DNA from 4 places in the Kitasatospora sp. NPDC101801 genome. Region 2 is predicted to be linked to each of the others. Evidence: riboswitches for the same ligand, from Rfam matches in the RefSeq annotation. Region 2 holds a riboswitch; each other region holds the start of a gene.
The links. Region 2 has a riboswitch for cyclic di-AMP ahead of ACIRPK_RS06120 (peptidoglycan DD-metalloendopeptidase family protein). Riboswitches for the same ligand answer to the same signal wherever they lie in the genome.
Positions count from the first base shown of each region.

Region 1: another riboswitch for cyclic di-AMP. It lies ahead of ACIRPK_RS25725 (transglycosylase family protein); the one in region 2 lies ahead of ACIRPK_RS06120 (peptidoglycan DD-metalloendopeptidase family protein).
Region 3: another riboswitch for cyclic di-AMP. It lies ahead of ACIRPK_RS03710 (hypothetical protein); the one in region 2 lies ahead of ACIRPK_RS06120 (peptidoglycan DD-metalloendopeptidase family protein).
Region 4: another riboswitch for cyclic di-AMP. It lies ahead of ACIRPK_RS32400 (M23 family metallopeptidase); the one in region 2 lies ahead of ACIRPK_RS06120 (peptidoglycan DD-metalloendopeptidase family protein).

Region 1 is NZ_JBIWML010000028.1:16,527-22,230, reverse strand. It holds gene ACIRPK_RS25730 (hypothetical protein) at 1-271, opposite strand, end outside; gene ACIRPK_RS25725 (transglycosylase family protein) at 418-1,596, opposite strand; cyclic di-AMP (ydaO/yuaA leader) riboswitch at 1,583-1,785, opposite strand; gene ACIRPK_RS25720 (hypothetical protein) at 2,115-4,094, shown strand; gene ACIRPK_RS25715 (sirohydrochlorin chelatase) at 4,400-5,245, opposite strand; gene ACIRPK_RS25710 (DUF397 domain-containing protein) at 5,585-5,704, shown strand, end outside.
Region 2 is NZ_JBIWML010000002.1:406,428-412,131, forward strand. It holds gene repSA (replication initiator protein RepSA) at 1-111, opposite strand, end outside; gene ACIRPK_RS06100 (hypothetical protein) at 108-347, opposite strand; gene ACIRPK_RS06105 (GntR family transcriptional regulator) at 570-1,412, shown strand; gene ACIRPK_RS06110 (HAD family hydrolase) at 1,409-2,095, shown strand; gene ACIRPK_RS06115 (hypothetical protein) at 2,550-2,984, opposite strand; gene ACIRPK_RS06120 (peptidoglycan DD-metalloendopeptidase family protein) at 3,262-4,299, opposite strand; cyclic di-AMP (ydaO/yuaA leader) riboswitch at 4,305-4,470, opposite strand; gene ACIRPK_RS06125 (DUF6348 family protein) at 4,831-5,568, shown strand; gene ACIRPK_RS06130 (hypothetical protein) at 5,610-5,704, opposite strand, start outside.
Region 3 is NZ_JBIWML010000001.1:840,575-846,278, forward strand. It holds gene ACIRPK_RS03700 (IclR family transcriptional regulator) at 1-699, shown strand, start outside; gene ACIRPK_RS03705 (hypothetical protein) at 838-1,296, shown strand; gene ACIRPK_RS03710 (hypothetical protein) at 1,315-2,502, opposite strand; cyclic di-AMP (ydaO/yuaA leader) riboswitch at 2,505-2,672, opposite strand; gene ACIRPK_RS03715 (ribonuclease domain-containing protein) at 3,053-3,400, shown strand; gene ACIRPK_RS03720 (methyltransferase domain-containing protein) at 3,570-4,763, opposite strand; gene ACIRPK_RS03725 (hypothetical protein) at 5,115-5,279, opposite strand; gene ACIRPK_RS03730 (hypothetical protein) at 5,276-5,431, opposite strand.
Region 4 is NZ_JBIWML010000046.1:33,279-38,982, reverse strand. It holds gene ACIRPK_RS32410 (sensor domain-containing protein) at 1-548, opposite strand, end outside; gene ACIRPK_RS32405 (hypothetical protein) at 674-1,549, shown strand; gene ACIRPK_RS32400 (M23 family metallopeptidase) at 1,595-2,401, opposite strand; cyclic di-AMP (ydaO/yuaA leader) riboswitch at 2,414-2,575, opposite strand; gene ACIRPK_RS32395 (YiaA/YiaB family inner membrane protein) at 2,792-3,082, shown strand; gene ACIRPK_RS32390 (4-oxalocrotonate tautomerase family protein) at 3,090-3,287, opposite strand; gene ACIRPK_RS32385 (alpha/beta fold hydrolase) at 3,391-4,215, shown strand; gene ACIRPK_RS32380 (TetR/AcrR family transcriptional regulator) at 4,215-4,787, shown strand; gene ACIRPK_RS32375 (hypothetical protein) at 4,911-5,111, shown strand; gene ACIRPK_RS32370 (PP2C family protein-serine/threonine phosphatase) at 5,196-5,704, shown strand, end outside.

The DNA of each region.
Region 1 (5,704 bases), on a different contig from region 2:
GGCGCTGGACGTCCTGGACCGCGTCCAGGTAGTTGGCCTTGTGCCGCTTCGCGACCTCGCTGAGGGTGTCGACCCGGTCGGCGAACGCGTCGCGCTCGACGGCGAGCGGCTGGACGGCGGTGTGGAAGACCGCCTCGGCGATCCAGTCCGCCCAGGCGTTGATGTGCTGGGTGCCGGCGGCGCCGCCGAGGTCGGCGTTCTGCAGACCCTGGAGCATCGCGGGCCGGATGGTCTCGGCGATCCGCTGGGTCGCGGTGGGCGGCACGGTCATGGCTGGTCCTCGCGGTCGAACTGTGGGCTGGCAACTCCGCGACATGACCGACGAAGCGAAGGCGCACATCACCGCCAGGATAATCGCTGCGGGCAGGCCGCTGCCCCGGAGCCGACCAGGGTCTCCGGGGCAGCGGCCTGGGTGCGTCAGACGCGACCGGCGAAGTCCGGCGCCCAGTTGGCGATGGACTCGGTCTTCACGCCCGCCCGCGGGTTGGCGGCCTCGACGTACTTGCCGTCGCCGATGTAGAGGGCGACGTGGTAGACGCCGGAGTTGCTGCCGTTGTTCGACCAGAACAGCAGGTCGCCGGCCTGGAGGTTGTCCAGCGAGACCCGGGTGCTGGCATCCGCCTGGTCGTTGGCGACCCGGGGCAGCGAGATGCCGGCCTGGCGGAAGGCCGCCTGGGTCAGACCCGAGCAGTCCCAGCCGCCGTTGCTGCTGCCGCCGTAGACGTAAGCCTGGCCGAGCTTGGACATCGCGAAGTTGATCGCGGCGGCCTTGCTGCCGGTCGCCGCCACCGCGGTGGTGGCGGTGGAGCCGGACGCGGCCTTGGTGCTCTTGGTGGTCTTGGTGCCGGTACCGGCCGACGACGAACTCGGCGCCGGGGCGGTCGACTTCGGCGCGCTGGTCACCACGGTGGTGGTGCCGCCGAGGGCCAGCTGCTGACCCGGGTAGATCATGTCCGGACCCTCGGACAGGATCGCCTTGTTCAGCTCGTAGAGCTTCTCCCAGCCGCCCTCGACGTTCTGGCTCTGCGCGATGGTGGAGAGCCAGTCACCGGCGACCACGGTGTAGCTCTTGGCCGCGGTGGTCGTGGTGGTGGTGGTCTGCTGCTCGGCCGCCTTCGGCGCCGGGGTGGCCGCCTTGGGGGTGGTGGCCTTCGGCGTGGTGGTCTTGGCGGTGGTGCCGGCCGAGGAGGTGTCGACCTGGGCGGCGCCGCCGCCCTTGGTCAGTCCGGCCTGCACGGAGCAGACCGGCCAGGCGCCGGGGCCCTGGGAGGCGAGCACCTTCTCGGCGATCGCGATCTGCTGGCCCTTGCTGGCCTGGTTGGCCTGGGCGGCGTACTGCGTGCCGCCGAACTCGGCCCAGGTGCTGGAGGTGAACTGGAGGCCGCCGTAGAAGCCGTTGCCGGTGTTGATGCTCCAGTCGCCGGTGGACTCGCACTGGGCGACCTTGTCCCAGGTGGAGACGGTGGCGGCGGAAGCGGAACCGGCAGTGAGGCACGGGACCGAGAGGCCGATGCCGACCACACCGGTCGCGGCGATCAGACGGCGGGTGCGCTTGGACGCGCTGCTGGACAGCATGAAGATGCGTTCCTCTCCCACGCCTGCGAGGTGAGCTGTCGGATTCGGGCTGGAGTTGCCCGGCCGTGCGTGAGCACGGCTTCACCCCGAGCCTGAAATCGGTCAAATCGGACCAATTGCAGGCGACTTACCTGTGGTTCCCCCGCCCCTGCCATGGTGCTTTGCTCTGCTGCCTGTTCATCCGATGGCAGGACTCGGCGTTCCGGATGAACTGGGTCCGTGTGGCCACGAACAGGGGAGCACGTTAGGCAGACTTAAGTTCAAACCGCAAACCTCTGTGATGTGGATCATGCTTTCTTTATGGAACCTTCATGGTGCGGAAGCGTCCGTTCCAGTGGTGTGTTTCGATCGAATCTGATCAAATCCCTTTCCGTTCAAGGGACTTGCCTATGCTTCAGGCGAGGCGGCCGCAGGCGCGGCCCGGGGGAGGGGTGCGCGGCACCATGCGGCACGCGAAGAGGCCCGGAGCGGGGCCGGAAGATAACGACTCGGCAAAGACCGGGCGCAGAAAGCTACTCGGCTGGATCGCGGCCGGCACGGTGGCCGCCGCGATCGGGGTGGAGGAGCTGGTCCGGCACACCGGTGACGCCCCTGACGTCGCCTCGGCTCCGCCGCCGCCCACGCCCGGGGCCTCCCACTCGCACGGCGCCCCGCTGCCGTCCGCCTCCCCGGAGCCCTCGCCTTCGCCCTCCCCGGAGCCGAGCCGGCCGGCCCGTCCGTGGTCGGACCCGGCCGGCTGGGGCGGCAAGCTGCCCGGCCCGGCCGCCGCCGTCCGGATCGCCGACCACGTGGTGCTGGACGGCGATGCGGAGGTGGGCTCGTTGGTGGTCGAAGCATCCGGCTCGCTGACCTTCGCGGCCGACCGCTCGGTGGTGCTCAGCTCGGCGGGCAACGTCGAGGTCAAGGGCAGCCTGACGCTGGCCCCGGCCGACACCGCCCTGCACACCCTGCGGTTCCCCGGCGTGGACGAACGGCGCTTCCAGGGCGGCGGTATGACGCTGATGCCGGACGACACCGGTCTCTGGGTCACCGGGGCCGGCTACCTGCGGCTGGACGGCGCCGCCAGGACGGCCTGGGTGCGCGCCGCCGGCGCGCTGAAGGCCGGCGACACCCGGATCACCCTGGCCGCCGAGCCGACCGGCTGGCGGCCCGGTGACGAGCTGGCCGTCACCCCGACCGGGGCGCCCGACGGCGACGGCTTCTCGGAGCGGTACGACCTGCGGACCATCGCCTCGATCAGCGGGGGCACGGTCACCCTGGACGGCCCGCTGAAGTACCCGCACCCCCGGGTGGCGACCGGAGGGGGCGTCACCGTCGGGGCGGAAGTGCTGAATTTAACCCGTAATGTCCGAATTGAGGGCACCGAGAAGGGCCGCGCCCACGTCCACCTCACCAGCTCCCGGAAGTCCGACGTCCGGCACGCCGCGCTGCGCTGGCTCGGACCGCGCGGCCCCGGCAAGGACCAGTGGAACGGCAAGGCGGTCACCGAGCCGGTCCTCGGCCGGTACGGGCTGCACTTCCACATGCTCGGCGACACCAGCCGGGGCACCGTGGTCGAGGGGGTGGTGGTCCGCGACACCGGCAGCCACGCCTTCGTCCCGCACGCCAGCCACGGCATCACCTTCCGCAGCTGCATCAGCCACCAGACCTGGGAGGACGCCTACTGGTGGGACGGGCCGCTGGACACCCGGACCCCGCAGGGCCCGTCGGACGACATCACCTACGACTCCTGCGTCGCCTCCCGGACCCTCTTCGACCCCAACCCGCGCGGCTACCGGCTGACCGGCTTCAGTCTCGGCGCGGGCACCGGCGGCGTGGCCAGGGACTGCGTGGCGGTCGGCGTCCAGGGCGCGACCGGCGCCTCCGGCTACCACTGGCCGGAGACCAGCGAGGGCGTCTGGACCTTCGAACGCTGCCTGGCCCACAACAACCTCGAGAACGGCATCTTCGTCTGGCTGAACGCCCAACACCACCACCTGGTCGGCCAGTTCGTGGCGTACCACAACGGCGGCTGGGGCATCGAGCACGGCGCCTACCTGAACGACTTCGACTACACCGGCAGCGTCCTGTACGGCAACGCCGCCGGGGGAGTGGCGCTGCACGCGCTCGGCCGGGACAAGGGGACGGTCCTGGACGGCCTGCTGATCGACGCGGCGGGCCAGTCCGACTTCGCGGTCTCCACCATGCACCACCAACTACCGGGGGAGACCGTCCTGGTGACCCGCAGTCGGCTGACGGGCTATCGGAAGGCGGGCGTCGCGTTCCGCGCGGTGGACGGCGGGGCGCCCGAGGACATCGCGGTGCTGGACTGCGAGTTCGGCGGCCCCGAGCTCTGGTTCGACCCCGCCCTGCCGGAGCCCAAACGCATCGTCTTCCGCCCGGCCGGCCAGACCCAGGCCGTCGAGGTCCGCCGCGACAACTCCCGTACCCCCACCACCGCCACCCCGGCCCCCCGCCCGGTGACGACCCCCCAACTCACCCTCCACGACACCGCAGCCCGCACCACCCGCCTCACCTGACCCCCAGCCAGCTACGGTCCAGGGGCTCGGGGCTCTGTTGCTGTGCGGCTCCGCCGCGTGGGCGACGCCGACTTTTGGCAGGTGCTCGGCCCGCTACGGAGTCCGGGGCTCGGGGAACTGAGACGCCGGCCTCGGAACAGGTGATCCGTTCAGGGGTGGTCAGGGACTTTCGTCTGTGACCCGAACGCCAGATCTCCTCGCAGTTCCCCGAGCCCCTGACCGTAGATGCCCGGACGCCTGCCAAAAGTGCAGTCCCCGAGCACCTGCCAACAGTGCAGCCCCGGGCTCGGGAGCTGAGTGCAGCGTTATGCCTGGTCGGCGAGCACGATCTCCAGGGCGGAGAGGTACGCCGAGGCGATCAGCTGACCGAGCGCCGCGTAGGCGCCGAGCGGAGCGGCCCCCGGGCAGCCGGTCTCCTCCGCCGCCGTCGCCAGCAGCTCGGGGTCGGCCTCGGGGCCGATCACCAGCGGGGCGAGGGCCGGCCGGACCGACCCGGTCGCCCGGAGGTGCTCGACGGCGGCCCGTACGGAGCCGGGCACGTCGAGTGCGGCCGGCACCACCGGAACCGCGAGCCGGGCGGCCAGCAGCACCCCGGTGATCCCGGCGGCCGCAGCCGCCTCCTCGCCGCCGGCGGTGGTGAGGACGACGCCGTCCGCCGCCGTGGCGATCGCGAACAGCCGGGCCCGGTCGGCCCGGGCCAGCCCGGCCTCGGAGAGCCGGACGTGGACGGCCTCGGCGAGCAGCGGGTGCGGGCCGAGCACGTCGGTGACCGTGGCGCCGGTCTCGGCGGCCAGTCGGTGCAGGTCCGTCAGGGAGCCGTGCGGGCCGGGCAGCAGGGGTACCAGGACCGGGGCCGGGAGCCCGGCCTCGGCGGCCCGGGCGAGCACCTCGGCGACGGTGGGGTACTCCGGATCGGCGCTCTCCAGGTATGCGGCGGCCGCCTCGATGCCGGGCTGTTCGCCCCGGACGATCGAGAGCAGTTCCTCGACCACGGGGCGGGACTCCGGACCGGCGGTGGCCGGGACGGCCAGCACCAACGACGGCGAACCCGCGGGGATCTCCGGCCGCTCGGGACGGCGGTGGCGCCCCCGCGCACGGGAGCCTGGAGTGCGGACGGGCAGTGGCGGGCCCGGGATGGCTGCTGTGCTCATGGCGGAGATCGTAGGACATTCCGTGGACCGGACCACAGTCGGCCCGCTCTCCGGACGGTGATCGGCGTCACAATCCGGCCGAGGTGACGGATCGTGAGGTGGCGCGAAAGGCCCGGCAAGATCGACAACCCGCTGGAGTTCGAGTACGCGCAGTCATCGGTATGTTCACGAATCGCTCGGCTTTGTCCGCATAAGGGGCGTCAACTTGCCTGCCCGACGGGCCCCGTGGAGGGATGATGCCCATACGGTGCACGCGCAAACACCCGTGCTGATGCACGTGCACTGGAGCTATCATCACGTCAAGTGAGGCGAACGCCAGGCACGTCGGGGAGAATTCGAATGCAGGACACTTACAACGGCATGGCTGCTGCGGACCTCGAAGACGTGGTCTGGCAGAAGAGCCGGCACAGCAACTCACAGGGGAACTGCGTGGAGTTCGCGGCGCTGCCCGGCGGCGAC
Region 2 (5,704 bases):
TTCGATCTGGTGACGCAGCTCGGGGAGGTCCGGCCGGGAGGCCACCCGCACCAGGTCGGTGAAGGTGGCCCGGTCCAGCCAACCCGGCAACTGCGTTGCTGAGTTGGTCACTTAACACCCCAGCGGGTGATGCCGGTCCCGAGCTCGGTGATCCAACCGTCCCGGCAACCACAGGAGATGGCCGAGATCTCCACACCCGGGAAGCAGGGGGCGGGACGCCAGCCGGAGCCGTCGCAGCGGCCGTCGGGGCACTCCCCCGGCTCGGTCACCTTGGCGGACGCCACCGGGGCGGCCAACCCGCGCGGGGGCTGAATCGAGGAGCGGCGAGTGGTCTTGGCAGCAGGCATGATGGGTGCTCCCTCATAGGGGCACGGGGCGGCGTTTCTGCTTGGCGGTAGGGCGCCGCTCCGTGGCATTGGGGTGAGGCATCAGAGCAGCCCGAAGAAGGGGCTACTTGCCGCTCCCGGTTCTCCCGGTTGCGACACCCTTAAGGTAGGCCAACCTCCCTAGGTAGGTCAACCAACCCAGGGAACCTGACTATGGCGGCCATCCGTCCTAGGATGGTTGGCATGAGCCTCGACCCCGACGACCTGCGCCCGCCGTACGTCCAGCTGAGCACCCAGCTACGAGCGGCGATCCTGACGAAGAAGTACCTGCCCGGCGAGCAACTGCCGTCCGGCCCCGCCCTGATGAAGCACTACGGCGTCGCGAAGGCCACGGTCGGCCGGGCGATCGACCTGCTTCGGGAAGAGGGGCTGATCGTGACGCGGCCCGGCAAGGGCTCATTCGTCCGGGAGCGCACGGAGCGGCCGGTCGGTCTCCGGCCCCACCTCGAAGTCGCCTTCGCCGAGCCACAGGTGACCATCGACTTCGCCGGGTTCTCCAGCGAGACGCTGCACAGCGCGATGCAGGAGCCGATCGACAAGATCCGGTCCGGTCGGCTGACGCCGGAGTCCATCAAGGTCCGGCTGCTGCTGCCCGACACCACGGCGCCCATGGCGGTGCCCACCCTGGTGGAGGGGCTCCAGGACGACCCTGCACTCCGGGAGCGGGCCCGAGGGATCGCACTCACCAACGCCGGAGGCATCGCGCACTCGGTCGAGATGCTGGCCGAACTCGGCTTGGTGAAGTCGGCCACCGTCGAGGTGAAGGTTCACCGGGCGTCGTCGCTGTTCAAGCTCTACATCCTGAACCGGGCCGAAGCGTTCTTCGGGTTCTACCCGCTCCGCGAGCGGACCATCTCGATCGACAGCGACCCCAAGACGTTCTTCGACGTCACCGGCAAGGACACGACCCTGTTCCACCACTCGGCGGGCCCCGACGGCGAGTCGATGGGGTCTCAGTACGTCCAGCAGGCCCAGGCTTGGTTCGACAGCGTGTGGACCACCATCGCGTACGAGCGTGAGGCATGAGAGAGATCAACGAGTCACTGGCAGCTGTGCTGGCCCCGGTCCGCCACGTGCTGCTCGACTTCGACGGGCCGGTCTGCTCGGTGTTCGCCGGTCGGCCGGCGGCTGAGGTCGCGGCCCGCATGTCGGCTGAGCTTGTCGCCCGGGGCGAGGAGCTTCCCGCAGGCATCGAGACCGAGCGGGACCCGTTGGCTCTTCTGCGGCGGATCGACGGGGCGCGGCCGGAGCTGACTGCCTGGGTGGATGGTCTGCTGGAACAGCTCGAAGTGGAAGCCGTACAGGTGGCCGCTCCCAACCGGGAGGGGGAGGTGACGCTCAAGGCGTGCGCCGACTCCGGCCGGACGGTGTGGATGGTCAGCAACAACGCGGGCCGGGCCATCCAGTCGTACGTGGAGCTTCACGGGCTCCAGAGCTACGTTGCTGGCGTCTACGGGCGTGTTCCCGGCGACCCGTCGTCCATGAAGCCTTCCACCCGCCTCCTGGACGACGCGATGACCGCTGCGGCAGCCAAGCCCGAGGCGTGTGTCTTCATCGGTGACGCCGTGCGAGACGTCGAGGCCGCCAACGCCGCTGGCATCCGCAGCATCGGCTACGCCAACAAGCCCGGCAAGGCCGAAGCCCTGGCAGCCGCCGGAGCCGCCGTCGTCGTTGGGTCGATGCGGGAGATCGCGGACGCTCTGACCTGATCAGCCGTTGGGCGTTCGCCGGAGAGCCCACCACCAGCTCGGCGGGTGGGTTCATATAAGGCAAGGTCAGAGGGTTTTGGGTGTGGGGGTGTTACAGATTTCGCTACTCCATCAAGGCTCGCTGCGCTCGCGGCGCTGGCCCGCCGCTCGCCTCCGCTCCTGTCTTCGCCCCGCGACGGCGGCGGCAGCCGCGCCAGCAAGCAGGCGGCCGGAGTGTGCCGAGGTTTTAGACCCGCCGTGGCCGGGGCGGGCGGTTCCACGGTTTTACCCACCTGTCAGGACCGGGACCCGCACCGAGCAAGACCGGGGGGCCACTCGGCCAAATTGCGGTCAGGCCCAAAAGCCCTGACCGAGACGCGATGAGCTTACGGCCCCCCGATCATGCTCGGACCCAGACCAGACAGGACACCGGCCAAAACCGCTCCACCACCCGCGAGCGCGGCTGTTTGAGCCGCTAGCTGTCCGATTCGGTCGGCGGAGTTCCAGCCTCGGCAAGCCTGTCTATGAGCGCCTCAGCCAACTTGGCGTCCGCAGTGCTCAGAGATTCGATCTTTACGACTGTCCGTGATGCTCGGTCCGAGACCTGCCCATCGAGGGGAACCCCGTACCAATCCGCAGCCACCATCCGCGCCACCTGGTCAGTGGACACCTTGAAGAGCCTGGCAATGCCCTCAAACTGGTACGGCTTGGGTGGGCCGGTGTGACTACCGCTCGGCCCTTCCCAGGGGCCGTACTCGCAGACGTTCCGCCACCAGCCGTGCGACCGAGCTCTCTGACACCTGACTTGCATGGTCATGTAGTCACTTGACGATGCAACTTTCTTGGCCATGTCCCTAAATGGAGTGGTTGTCATCCATTTAGCGTAAATCTCCCCTGTGATGTACGCCACGCATACAGATTCCGCTTGATACAGCCCCTTCGACCAACGGCTCAGCGCGTGCCCGCTCCATGCCCGATCGGACGGGAATCCGCAGGGAGTCGCGGGGAACCACGGCAAGGAGCTCCCCTTGGCCCAGGTTGGCGAGTTGGCTGGTCAGCCGCCAGGCGGTGCCTACGTCTTCCAAACTGGCCACGCGAGTTCGATTCTCGTCACCCGCTCCAAACACTTCGGCCCCCCGGTCAATGACCGGGGGGCCGAAGTCGTCTGAGCTGGGGTCAGACCCTGATCAGACGCTGACGCCGTGGGCGCGCAGGTACGCGACCGGGTCGATGTCGGAGCCGTAGGACGGGCCGGTGCGGACCTCGAAGTGCAGGTGCGGGCCGGTCACGTTGCCGGTGGCGCCGGAGAGGCCCAGCTGCTGGCCGGCCGAGACGGTCTGGCCGACCTTGACGGAGATCGAGGAGAGGTGGGCGTACTCGGAGTACTTGCCGTCGGCGTGCTTGACGACGACCTCGTTGCCGTAGGACCCGCCGTTGCCGGCCGAGACCACGGTGCCGGTGGTGATGGCCTTGACCACGGTGCCGGTCGAGGCACGGAAGTCGACGCCGGTGTGGTAGCCGCTGGACCAGGAGGAACCGGAGGCGTGGTACGCGGTGGAGGTGCCGCCGCTGACCGGGGCGACGTAACCGCCGGCCGCCACGGTGGCGGGCTTGGCGGCCTCGGTGGTGGCCGGGGCGGTGGTGGTCGACTTGGCCTTGGGGGCCGTGCTGGCCTTCGGGGCCGGGGTCGACTTGGAGCGGGACGCCTTGGTGGAGTCCGTGGTGCTCGTGGAAGAGGAGGAAGAGGACTTGGTCTCGGTCTTCGGCGCCTCGGCGGCCTTCGGAGCCTCCGCGGCGGGCTGCGGCGCGACGGCCGCGGCCTGGCCGGCGAGCGAGAGCTGCTGGCCCGGGTAGATCAGGTTCGGGTTGCCACCGACCACCGAGCGGTTGTCCTGGTAGAGCTTCTCCCAACCGCCGTCCACCTGCTTGGCGGTGGCGATCTTCGAGAGGGTGTCGCCGCTGACGACCTGGTAGCTGCTCGCGGCCGGGGCGGCCGGAGCGGAGACCGGGGCCACCGCGGTGGCGGCGGTCTCGGTGGCGACGGTGGTGACGGCGGCGGCCGGGGCGGCCGGGGCGGCCTGCGGCACGGAGGCGGCGGCATGGCCCTGGTGGGCGCTGGCGGCGGCGACCGGCAGCGCGAAGGTGGCGCCGAGCACGCCGGTCGCGACGGCGATCCGGGTCAGGTGGGACAGCTGGACGCGACGGTGCTTGCCCTGTGCGGACATGGGGGTGGTCCTCTCCGACGCCTACGAGGTGAGCTGTCGGGTGCGGGCTGGAGATGCCCGGCCGCAGGAATGCGGCTTAACCCCAAGCCGGCCCGGTTCACACCGGTTCGGCGACTTACCTTGGGTCCCCCGCTCCTGCCATGCGTGCCTGGTACGAGGCGCCGGGCGGCGGCAGGACTCGGCGTTCCGCCCGGTTGAGCCCATCCGGTCGTTCACCGGACAGGCCTCGAAGCAAAGCCGATCGGCCGCCCGCTGGCAAGCCCCGGTTGAACGATGAACAAGGATGATCAGGGACGAAGGTCACGTCCGGTCCGGGACTTGCGACCCGGAGGGTCCGATTCGGCGACACTTCGTCCCCGATCGGTTCACGGAGGGTGGCCGATATCGCCGTCCGTACCCACCTGGCCCCGCTCCGCCAGCGCCGACAGTGACACCGCTCACGCCGGGCCGATACGCTCGCCACGGTCGCGCTCGAACGAAGGTGTTCGAAGCGCCGTCGAGCAGAGTTCTGTCGAGCGAGGAGCCCCGTCTGTGCGCCCCGAGGAACGGCTGGCCGTCATCCAGCGCGCGGCCGTCCGTGAGCTGGCCCGGCTCGGCCAGGAGTTCACCGCCGACGGTCCGCTGCTGCGCGGGCCCGGCACCACGGCGGTGGCGTTCCGGGAGCACGACGAGCACGGCACCGGCGGCGGCCACGTCGACCTCGGCTACGTGCTGCGGCTCGGCCAGGGCGACGCGCCGGTGATCTGGGACTGCGCGGCCGGCGTCGGCGGCACCGAGGTGGAGCGGCTGGACAGCGCGGTGCGGATGTGGGCGGGCACCACGGCGAGTGCCGTGGTCGGCCTGCTGACCGGCGGCGGCGACCACTACGACGCCCCCGAGCTCCCGGGCTGGCACGTCGTGCAGGGCCCGGCCGCGGTGTTCGGCGTCGACACCGACCCGCTGTTCGACTGGGTCGCCGAGCGGGATCTCGGCCCGGTGCTGGCCGCCGCCGTGCTGCCGGAACTGGCCGAGCGTCAGGTCAACGGCGTGAAGCTGTTCTTCGGCGGCAAGGCGGGCGACGACGTCGCCGAGGTCCGGATCAACGGGACGGTCTGCGAGTCGGCCTCCACCACGCTGCGCGCGCTGGACTGGCCGCGCGGTGAACGGCTGTGCTGGGCCCGGCTGTTCCTGCTGCTGGTCGCCGAGCACCCGGCGACGGAGACCCCGGGACAGGCCGAACCCCCGCCGCGGCGCAGCCGGTTGGGCCGCTGGTGGCGGGGCCGTCGCTGAGACCGGCCGAAGCCGGCCCGACCCGGGTCAGGCGCGCCCGGTCAGCTGGCGACCGAGGAGATGGTCTGGGCGAGTTGGGTCAGGAAGTCCTGGATCGGCTTGGCCGCCGTGGACTGGCTCAGCATGAAGCCGAAGA
Region 3 (5,704 bases), on a different contig from region 2:
GCCGACTCCGGCGGGGTGGCCACCCTGAGCGAGCTCTCCGCCACTTCGGGCCTGCCGATGCCGACCATCCACCGCCTGGTTCGTACCCTCGTGCAGCAGGGCTATGTCCGCCAGGACACCGCCCGTCGCTACACCCTGGGCCCCCGGCTGATCCGGCTCGGCGAGACCGCGGGTCGGCTGCTCGGCAGCTGGGCCCGCCCGTACCTGGCCGAGCTGATGGAGGCCACCGGCGAGACCGCCAACCTGGCCGTCCTGGAGGGCGGCGAGGTGGTCTACGTCGGCCAGGTCCAGTCGCGCCGCTCGATGCGGATGTTCACCGAGGTGGGCCGCCGGGTGCAGCCGCACTGCACCGGCGTCGGCAAGGCCCTGCTGGCCCAGCTGGAGGAGGCCGAAGCGCGCGGCGTACTCGGCACCCAGCCGCTCCAGTCGCACACCCCGTACACCGTCACCGATCCGGCCGAGCTGTTCGCCCAGCTGGCCCAGGCCCGGGAGCGCGGCTACGTGGTGGACGACCAGGAGCAGGAGATCGGGGTCCGCTGCATCGCGGTCGCCGTCCCCGGCGCGCCGACCCCCACCGCCCTCTCGGTCTCCGGCCCCGAGGCCCGGATCCGGGCACTGGAGGCCCAGGCGGGCAACACCTCACTGGTCCCGGTGATGCGGCAGATCGCCGGCCGGCTCGGCCAGGTACTGGCCCCCTGACACCGGGGCGGTGGCCCTAGGACGCCGGGGCGGTCGCCCGACACCCGCCCGGCGCACTGTCCCCGCCTCCGGGCGAATCCGCGTCGCGCGGCTACAGTGCGTAGCGGGACGACCGCGTTCGGCAGACAGGTGATGACAGTGACCAGATGGGTGATGGCGGGCCTGGCCGCCTCGGCTGCGCTGATGATCGGCGCCACGACGGCGGGGGCGGCGCCCTCGAGCTCCGACCTCATGGTGGTCCGGCTGGACCCTGACCCGGTCGCGCCGGGCGGGACCACCACCGTGCACGGCTTCGTCGCCAACCTCGGCCCGCAGCGGACGGCCTCGCCGTTCACCGTGCTGGTCGACCTGCCGGCCGGGTTCACCGCCGAGGGGCCGTACTTCCCGGCCGGCTGCCGGGCCCTGTCCGACCAGGTCGTGCAGTGCACGTTCGGCGCCGGGCTGCCCCCGCTGGAGACCGCGACCGCGCTGGTGCCGGTCCGGGCGGACGCCGACGTGCCCCCCGGCACGGTGGCCGAGGGGCACGTCAGGGTGGTCAGCATGGACGATCACAACCCCGCGAACAACAGCACGCCGTTCACGCTGACCGTCGGCTGACCCGAGCTCAGCTCACGGTCAGCGGTAGACCCGGACGTAGTCCGAGGCGAAGCTGATCGGTGCGGAGCCGCTGGGCCCCGGGTGGTACTGCCCGGCACCCACCGAGAGGTTGAGGATCAGGTAGGCCGACCAGTTCGCCCCGACACCGGTGCCGTCGGAGAAGACCTTGGCCCCGTTCACGTACCAGTCGACGGAGTTGGCGCCGTAGTAGGTCCCGATGGTGACCCACTTGTCGGGGCCGACCGCGTTCGCGTCGGTGTGGTACTTCAGGCCGGACTTGACGTGGTTGGTCAGCTCCAGCAGCGCCGCGTTGTCGGGGTGGTACTCGAAGCTGTCGATCTCGCCGTTGCCGTCCTTCCAGGTCCACAGCGCGGGCCAGGCCCCGGAGCCGGCCGGCAGCTCGACCCGGGCCTCGGCGTAGTCGCCGGTCTTCACCTGGAAGCCCTGTGCGGAGTACTCGGTGGTGAGCAGCCCGGTGTCCCAGGCCTGCTTGCCGCTCTCCAGGGTGTGCGCGGACGGCTTCGCGGTGAAGGTGGCCACACCGCCGGAGACCGAGACGCCGCCGGGGTTCAACCAGTCGAGCTTGTTGTCGTCCGGGTTGTGGTTGCCGTAGCGGTACGCGCTGCTGCGGTCGCCGACCCACTTGGAGCCCCAGGCGATCGAGCTGTCGAACTCCTCCGACCAGGTCAGCGCCTTGCCGGGGATCGGCGAGCCGCCCACCGGCGGGGTGGGCGTCGGGGTGGGGGTCGGCGTCGGGGTGGGCGTGGGGATCGGCGTCGGCGTGGGCGTGGGGGCGACCGTGCCGCCGACGGTCAGCTTCTGCGACGGCAGGTTGTGCCAACTCCCGCCCTGGTCCTGCCAGAAGCCGAACTGGGTGTACGTCCCGGCGGGCAGCGTCCGGGCCGCGCTGGTGAAGTTCACGCCGCCCGGGCAGATCTGCACGTTGCTCGCGTTGCCGGGGAAGTCGAGGTTCCGGCCGGCCGCGTCCCGGACGCCGACGCCGAGCGTCTTCGCGGTGAAGCAGGCGCTGGAGTGCACGGTCAGACCCGCCTTGGTCGCGGTGTTCGCGGCCGTCGAGCTGAGGGTGAGCCGGTCCTGCGTGACGGTGGTGGCCGCCTGTGCCTGACCGGCCAGGCCGGTGGCGACCAGGGGTACCGCCACCAGGGCGGCCGCACCGAGGCGTGCGGGGGTAAGGGCGATGCGCATGGGCAGGTCCTCTGCGACGCCTGCGAGGTGAGCTGTCGGGTTCGGGCGAGAGGAATCGCCCGGCCGCAGTGGGTGCGGCTTCACCCCGAGCGACCCCCGTACCGGAGCAGGGGAGAGCGCAGACTGACCTGGTTCCCCCGCTCCTGCCCATGTTTCGGTGATCGGGTACCCGGCACCGGGTGGACAGGACTCGGCGTCCCGGCGACGAGGTCCGCGTAGGTGCGGACGACTCCATGCAGGCTAGGCAGATCGCCTGTCCATCGACAACGAGAGCTGCCTCACACCAGGTTTGGCGAGCCCCCGGCCGGTGCGGACCGACGCACCCGCCCGACCGCGACCGCCGGGCCCCGGCTCGGCCCCGCTCTCACCCCGGCGCCCCTGTTCGACACTTCGACCGCTCGCGGTACACGACAAGTCGTATGAGTTCCACGGTAGTTACGCGCGGATGAAGTGTTTCCGCAGCCCTTCCGCAGCGTTCTGACATGCCCTCACAATGACAGCCATGCGAATCACTCTACGCGCGTTGCAGACCCGTGCCGCTTCCGTCGCGATGGTCGGCCTGGTCGCCCTGGCCCCCACCGCCGTGTTCGCCACCGACGCCTCCGCCACGGTCAGCGGGAGCATCTGCCTGACGGCGCTGCCGAGCCAGGGCCGGGACACCATCCGGCTGATCGACGCGGGCGGCCCGTTCCCGTACAGCCAGGACGGCATCGTCTTCCAGAACCGGGAGGGCGTGCTGCCGAGCCAGTCCACCGGTTACTACCACGAGTACACCGTCAAGACGCCGGGGTCGTCGACCCGGGGCGCCCGACGGATCGTCACCGGCAAGGTCTTCCAAGAGGACTACTACACCTCCGACCACTACGCGACCTTCTACAAGGTCAACTTCGGCTGCTGACCACTCCCCCACGGCCGCCCGCCCCCACTCCCCGGGGGCGGCGGCCTCGTCGTTCCGCTGACCTGACGTCAGGTCCTTCCGCGCGACGTACGGCCGGAGCGCGGGGCCCGCCACTGGTTGTTGAACCCTGCACCCTCACGTTGAGGCGAACGGGAACCGGGAGTCTGCCTCACCTGTGCTGCGGGACCTGGTTGTCCGGCTGGTCGAGCCAGGGGACCTGGTGGCCGGCCGCCACGGTCAGGCCGAAGCGTTCGACTCCCGGCCGGCCTTCGGCCTGCCACCACCGAACGGCACGTTCGAAGGCCTGCCACAACCGACGGGGGCCCGCCTGGTACACGGTGGTCTCCGGCTGGTCCTTACGCCGGACAACCGCTGCCCACGACCTGTCGTCACCAAGCCCGTAGAACCAGGCGGTTGTCGTGGCGTCGTCCTGTTCGTGGATCACGTGTGTCACGTCCGGCACCACCAGGCCGATGACGAACGTCTGCACGCCCCACACTCCGCCGAGATCATCCGCCGTGAGTGTCGTCCGGTACCCGGTGTCCGCGTCTCCGGGGAAGTCCGGGACGTATTCCGAGTGGGACGGGAACTCCGCGCGCGAACCCCGGTCCTTCATGAAGCCGACCTGCTCGGTGAAGTGGCCCGAAGCGGTCAGGTCGTCTCCGACGGACAGCTTCACCACAGCATCGCGGAAGGAGTACCGCGTGCCCCACGGAGCCAGGATCAGGCCCCCGGGCTTCACCTGCCGGAGCCACGCGGGAGGGATCTCCTGCACGCCGTACGTGGCAATGAGCCGGTCGTAGGGGGCGCCCGCCGGCCAGCCGAGCTGCCCGTCCCCGGTGACCACCTCGGGAGTGAGTCCGGCACGCCGATGCGCGGTACGGGCACTCTCCGCGACGGCAGCGTCAATCTCGACACTGACGACCTGTCCGGAGCCGAGCCGGTGAGCGAGCAGACCGGAGGTCCAGCCCGTTCCGGTACCCGCCTCCAGCACCTTCATCCCAGGCGCTACGTCCAGGTCCCGCAGCATCGACATGACCACGTTGGGCTGGCTGTTGCTGCTGGTGGAGAGCTGCCCGGCGGCGGTGCCTTCGTGCGCTCCGTCATCCCATTGCGTGACGATCGGGATGTTGGAGCCCACGGCGCGGTGCCAGGCGTCCGGGTCGGTGCGCCGGTCGATGGCCACGGTGGACCGGGAAGCCTCGGTCCAGGCCCACATCAGATCGGGGATGAACAGGGAGCGAGGCACCGAGTCGAACGACGTCTCCCAATCGGGAGACATGGAGCCGTTGTCGAGGAGGAACCGCCCCAGCTCGAAGCCGGGGCAGTCCGTTCCCTCAGCGCGGGGCGCTGTCACTTTCACTTGCGGTGACCTCCATCACCGGGCGGGGGCCCGCTGTCGGGGGACGGGGGCGGCGGCGGGGCAGGCGGCTGGATCGGCGCGGGGTTGCCCCCGTGTCCTCCGTCGTTCTCCAAGATCATGGGGAATCCTCTCCATGCGGCTCGGGCCTACAGGCGTCTACCTGAAGGAGTGGAACCCGCACTCGGCCGACCGGACTTGGCGTCCCTGCCGGCGGAGGACGGAGACTGTGGGGGTTGCTCCGGCGGCGTCACCGGCGGAACCCAGTGGGGACATGAGACGGACTGCTGCGGGCGGCATGGGCGCCATCGAGGAATCCACGCAGGCCGTAGGCCGACCTGGCGCAGCTGTCCATCAGGAGGCTTCTGCGGCCCGATGGATCGGGCATCGGCACGGCTCGTAGTCGGCGAGACTGCCCCAGCTGACGCCGGTCCTGTACGTCTCGCGGGGTTTGGTCTCGGTCTTCCTGCCGTCCGGCGAGACCTTGTACACCCGGATCGACAGGACAGCCTTGCTCACGTCAACTCCCCAGCATCCTCGGCCGGGTGGCCGAACAGCTCCCGGTCGCCGTATCCGTACGGCTCGACCTCGTCGTCCCACCGAGTGATCCACCGGCTCTTGCCCCCGGACCACATCACCAACGTGCACATGAAGTGGCCGACTTCGAGCACCTGAAGAGGCGTCCGGTAGGGCATGGGACCCCGCAGGTCCGTCACCAGGCCCCCCAAGGCCGGCCTCCACGGCGGCTGACCGGCCCCGGGGATGGGCTCCCGGAAGACGATCGGAACCGCAGCTGTGGGCCGGGGCAGAGTCGCACTGGACATTGGGGCCTCCGTGAGGGGATGGCTGGCCGGGCAGAGGGCGAACCTGGTTGTTCGTTCTGCGTATCAGCATCGGCACACGGAGCTACGATCGCTAGACCCGTCAGCTCGACAGTCAGGTTG
Region 4 (5,704 bases), on a different contig from region 2:
GCGAACACCCAGTGGTAGGCCGGGTAGAGCGCGAGCACCCAGCCGGTCACCAGGAAGGTCACCGTCAGGGTGAAGCTCAGGATGCTCCAGGGCAGCATCAGCACCTGGTACAGCGCCGCCTTCCAGCCCGCCTTGTCGGCCATCCGGGCGGTGACGGAGCCCCAGAAGCCGGGCCGGGACTGCGCCACCGGGGCGGGGGCGGCGACCTCGGTGCCGAGCAGGGTGGCGGCCCGGTGCCGCTCCAGCGCGGCGAAGCCCCGCGAGCCTGAGGTGAACAGGGCGAACACCGGGAACCCGAGCGCGGTCACCAGCAGGCCGACCCCGAGCGAGAAGAAGGTGACCGCGAAGGTGAAGCCCAGGATCGCGATCGGCAGCGAGCCGAGCACGAAGCCGACCTCCCGGTAGGTGGCGGCGGCGAACGGCGCCCGCCAGAACCCCGGCCGCACCCGATCGCTGCTGGTGCCGACACTGCTGCTGCGCTCGGCGTACGGAAAGGTCTGACTGGTCATCACCGGCTCCTCGGTCTGGTTGCCCTGCTCGCTGCCCACCCCTCAAAGGTGCCCGATCGGAGCCGTCCGCGACATGAGGTCCCCCGGCGGACCGGGGGTGGGGATTACCCCACCCCCGTCCGGGACGGACGGCTCCCGGCCCGGGCAGCGGCTACCGTACGAGGGTGAACGACGACGACCTCCGGCTCAGCCCGCGCACCCGTGCCGACGACCTGCTCGCCTGGGCGGCCGACCAGGGGCTCGAACCCGTCCCGGTGGAGGCGGTCCGGACGGTGCTGGCCCTGCTGGAGCTGGGGGACGGCCGGATGCACGACGGCTACCCCGAGCTGAGCTCGCCGGTGGTCGAGCAGCTGCTGTACGAGCGGATCTACCTGTACGTCCAGCCGGCGGCCGACCCCGGCGCGTACGGGCGGGCGGTGGGGCTGCTGATCGACCGTCAGCGGGCGGCCCGGCGGCTGAACGCCAAGCGGCAGGAGCGGCTGCACGCCGAGGTGGACTGGCAGGGCGAGCTGCTCTGCGGGCTGCTCCGGCAGCCGCACCTGGTCACCTGGCCCCGGCTCTACACGCTGCTGCTCCGGGCGGCCGGGGTGGACACCACCGACGAGGCGGCGGTCCGGGCCTGGCTGGACGGCTTCCGGGACCTGACGCCGGAGCAGCGGGCCGAGGCGTACGGCGCGCTCACCGAGCTGGACGAGATCGACGCCGACGGCGGCTGGGGGCGGACCAGGCTGATCTCGATCGGGATGGCCACCGACGGCGCCCGGCTGCTGCTGGAGAACCGGCTGATGCAGCGCAGCTACCGCAACCTGGCGGGGCTGAACGCGCTCGGTCTGCCGATGCCGGACGAGCTCTCCGGCGACTTCGACGGCTTCGAGGCGGCGGTGGCCGAGGAGGCGCTCCGGCTGATCGGCGAGTGGACCGTCCCCGGACTCCCCGCCCTGCTGGTGCACGAGTACCCGGACCTGGCCCCGGAGCCGGGCACCGAGGAGATCGAGGCGTACCTCGCCGAGCAGGCGGAGCGGACCGCGGCGGAGGAGTGAGGGAGCCGGGCCCGCCGAGACGGCGGGCCCGGCTCCGACGGTGCGTCAGGGGTTGATGCCGCGCTCGCGCAGCCAGTCCAGCGGGTCGATCGGGGCGGCACCGTCCGGCCGGACCTCCAGGTGCAGGTGCGGTCCGGTGACGTTGCCGGTGGCCCCGACCTTGCCGAGCACGGTGCCGGGGGCGACCTCGCCGGAGGCGGTGACGATCGAGGAGAGGTGGCAGTACCAGATCTCGGTGCCGTCGCCCAGGGTCTCGATCACCCGGTAGCCGTACGCGCCCGACCAGCCGGCCGAGGTGACGGTGCCCGCGCCGACCGCGGTGACCGGGGTGCCGGTGGGCGCCGCGAAGTCCAGGCCGGTGTGCAGGTGCGACCAGTACGAGCCGGACTGGCCGTAGTGCGCGGTCAGCTCGTAGTTGGTGGTCGGCGCCGCGAACCCGCCGTGCTGCTCGGCGCGCTTCGCCTCGGCCGCCTGGGCGGCCCGCTTGGCCTCCGCCTCCTGGGCCGCGGCCAGCCGGGCGGACTCGTCGGCGGCGGTGCGCTGCCCGTCCGCCTGGAGCTGGATCCGGGCGGCGAGGGCCAGCCCGGGGTCGGCCGAGAGCAGCGGCTGCGGCCCGTCCTGGTCGGCGGAGTCGGCGGCCGCGACGGCGGGCGGCTGCGGGGCCGCACCGGCCGGGGCGGCGGCGGCGAAGGCCGTCGCGCCGAGGGCTGCGGTCATCGCGGTGACGCCGATCAGCGGACCGCCGGAGCGGGGCTGACGGGGCATCCGGTGCCTGGCTGCGTCCGGGTGGTCCAGCAGCAGCTGGTTGCCGGAGTCGGTGCGGGGGTGTGCCGGGGAGTGCGTCGACGCCACGGAGGCGCGCTCCTTTCCTTCCTTCGCGCCTACCGGGTTAGCTGACGGGTTCGGAGCAGGAAGGTCTCCTACGACCGGGTGCGGGACTCGGTCGATTCACCCCAAGGAACGGTGGTTCCCCGGCTCCCGGACCCACCGGCGAGGCGGGTCCTGAGGATTAGGCGACGGCGCACGGTGCCGTTCTGGGTACGGCGTTGCCGACCGCGCTGCGTTATCAAACGTTAATCCTAGGAGCCCATGATTCCAAGCGGCTAGCGAGGTGCAGTCCATCTCTTCTGACGACCCGTGACCGGAATGCGGCTTTTGCTCGACTACTCGGTGACGGTGCGCGACGGCCGGTTGAGTATCCGTACTCAGGCGCCCGGCAAGGGAGTTGGAGACCCTCGGGACATGAGCACTCCGATGCAGCCCCGGACCACCAACGCCTACTACCTGCAGGCTGTCCTGTCCTTCGCCCTGGCCTCCGCCGCCCTGGTGATCGGGATCGCCTACCTGCCGGTCGACCCCTGGATGCGCGGCTTCCTGGCGGTCGGCCTGCTCTACGAGATCACCGCGGCGTTCACCCTCGCCAAGGTGATCCGCGACCGCCAGGACGCCGGCCAGATCTCCTCCCGGGTCGACCAGGCCCGGCTCGACAAGCTGCTCGCCGAGCACGACCCGTTCCGGGTCGAGGGGATCTGAGCGGCGGTCAGCCCGCGGCCCGCTTGGCGGCGTAGGTCTCCCCGCCCGCCGCCCAGTTCTCCAGCGGGATCTCCTCGATCACCACGGTCACCGCCTCCGGGCTCACCCCGGTGATCCGGACGTAGGTCTCGGTGAGCTCGCGGGCGATCTCGGCCCGCTGCTCCACGGTCCGACCGGCCAGCTGCTTGACGTTGATGAACGGCATGACGACCCCTCAGGTTCGGTGCGGTGCGATCGCCCCGCACGCTATCCCACCGGCTTCCCGCCCCGGCGGGCGCTTGACGACTAAGGCTATTAGCCTTAGCTTCATGGCTATGACGCAGACCTTCACCACCCAGTACCTGGACGTCCCCGGCGGCCGGCTGGCCTACGACGACACCGCCACCGAGACCGGCCTGCCGGTCGTCCTGCTCCCCGGCATGCTGGACTCCCGCACGGTGTACCGGCACCTGCGCCCGCTGCTCACCGCGGCCGGCCACCGGGTGATCACCCTGGACCTGCGCGGCTTCGGCGAGTCCTCGATCGCCTGGAGCGACTACTCCCCCGCCGCGATCGCCGAGGACACCCTGGCCCTGCTGGACCACCTGGGCATCGGGCGGGCCGCCCTGGTCGGCAACTCCTACACCGGCGCCACCGTGCTGCGGGCGGCCGGCCTGGCCCCCGAGCGGGTGGCCGGCATCGCCCTGGTCGACGCCTTCGTGGAGAACCTGCCGCCGACCGCCGTCCAGCGCGCCCTGCTCAAGGTGCTCGGCCTCGCCCTGGTGCACGTCCCCGCCGTCTGGGGCGGCTACCTCGGCAAGGCGTACCCGACCGCGAAGCCCGCCGACTTCGCCGAGTACCGCAGCGCCGCCGTGGCCGCCCTGCGTACCCCCGGCCGCAAGCAGGCCACCAGGGGATACGTGGCCGGGGACTCGGCGCCGACCGGCTGGGCGGCCGGGCTGCGCTGCCCCGCGCTGGTCCTGATGGGCAGCCAGGACCCGGACTTCCCGGACCCGGCCGCGGTGGCCGAGCGCCAGGCGGTCGCGCTGAAGGCCCGTAAGGTGATGATCGACGGTGCCGGGCACTACCCGATGGCGGAGTTCCCGCAGGCCACCGCCGACGCCCTGCTCCCCTTCCTGGACGAGGTCGCCTGATGCCGAGGGCCGGACTCTCCCCCGCCGCCGTGGTCGACCACGCCCTGGAGCTGATCGACGCCCAGGGCTCCGACGGCCTCACCCTGGCCGCCGTGGCCGCCCGGGCGGGGGTCGCCACCCCCTCGCTCTACAAGCACGTCACCGGCGGTCTGACCGAGCTGCGCCGGCTGATCGCCGTCCGGGTCACCGAGGAGCTGGCCGAGCGGCTGGCCGACGCGGCGGTCGGCCGCAGCCGGGACGAGGCGATGACCGCCCTGCTGAACGCCTACCTGGACTACGCCGAGCAGCACCCCCGCCGGTACGCCGCCCTGCCGCAGGCCCCCGACCCGGACCCGGACCTGACCCGGGCCGCCGCCCGGCTGGTCGGGGTGATCCTCACGGTCCTGGACGGCTACGGCCTGACCGGCGACGAGTCGGTGCACGCCGCCCGGGCGGTCCGTTCGACGGCGCACGGCTTCGCCTCGCTCGCCGCGGGCGGCGCGTTCCGGATGGCGGCGGACCTGACGGTGACTCGGCAGCGGCTGATCCGGGTCGTGGTGGAGGGCTTGCGGGTATGGCCCGCAGCGGGATAAACCTCAGTTCGGCGGAACGGTATCCGTTCGGGTGGTTTTCGAGACCGTTCCGTCGCCAAGACCAGCCGACACTGGCAGGGTTCAGGCATCCCCGCCTGTCACCAGCACGAAGGATGTGGGCAGATGACGCAGACCGCACGGACGGCCCGTCCCGCCACCACCCGCATCCCCGGCCAGCGCGCGGCCCTGGCCGCCCCGGCCGCCGTCGACGTGCCCGGGCCGAGTGCCGCCCGGCGGTTCCTGGAGGTCCTCCTCGGCGCCCGCTCGCTGCGCCCGGTCACCGCCGGAGCCCGGCAGTCGTACGGCGAGTGCGACGGTCAGTGAGGCCGTCCGGCCGCCGACAGTGGGATGAAACGGACATCTGACGCTAGATTGAGCTGACGGACGGTCAGCCCAGGCGGAGGTCAGGTGCCCGCAGTCACCAGGAGGGCCCGGCAGCTCACCGGGCGGCTGCGGCGTGGCCCGGCGGGCCGCTGGGCCGGTCAGCTGCTGGACGGCGATCCGACCGCCGAGAAGGCCGCGCTCGGGCTGCTCCTGCTCCTGGTCGGACTGCTCTCGCTGCTGGCCATCGCCGCCCCCACCGGCTGTCCACCCTCCGCGCTGGCGCTGCCGCTGATCCTCGGCGGCTTCCTGCTGCACACCCGCCGGCAGTGCGGCCTGCTGCTCGGGGTCGCGGTCGGCCTGGCCGCCTGCTGGTGGCTGCGCGAACCGCTCGGCGTGACCCCCGGCTCGGCCTGGGTGGTCGGCGCGGCGGCCCTGGTGGTGCTGCTGACCTCCCGCCACCGCAGCCGGCTCGGCCTGCGCGGCACCCGGGGCGACGCGATGCTGCTGGAACTCTCCGAACGCACCACCGCACTCGGCCGGCTGCCCGACCACCTGCTGGACTGGCGGTTCCACCAGGCGCTCGCCCCGGTCAG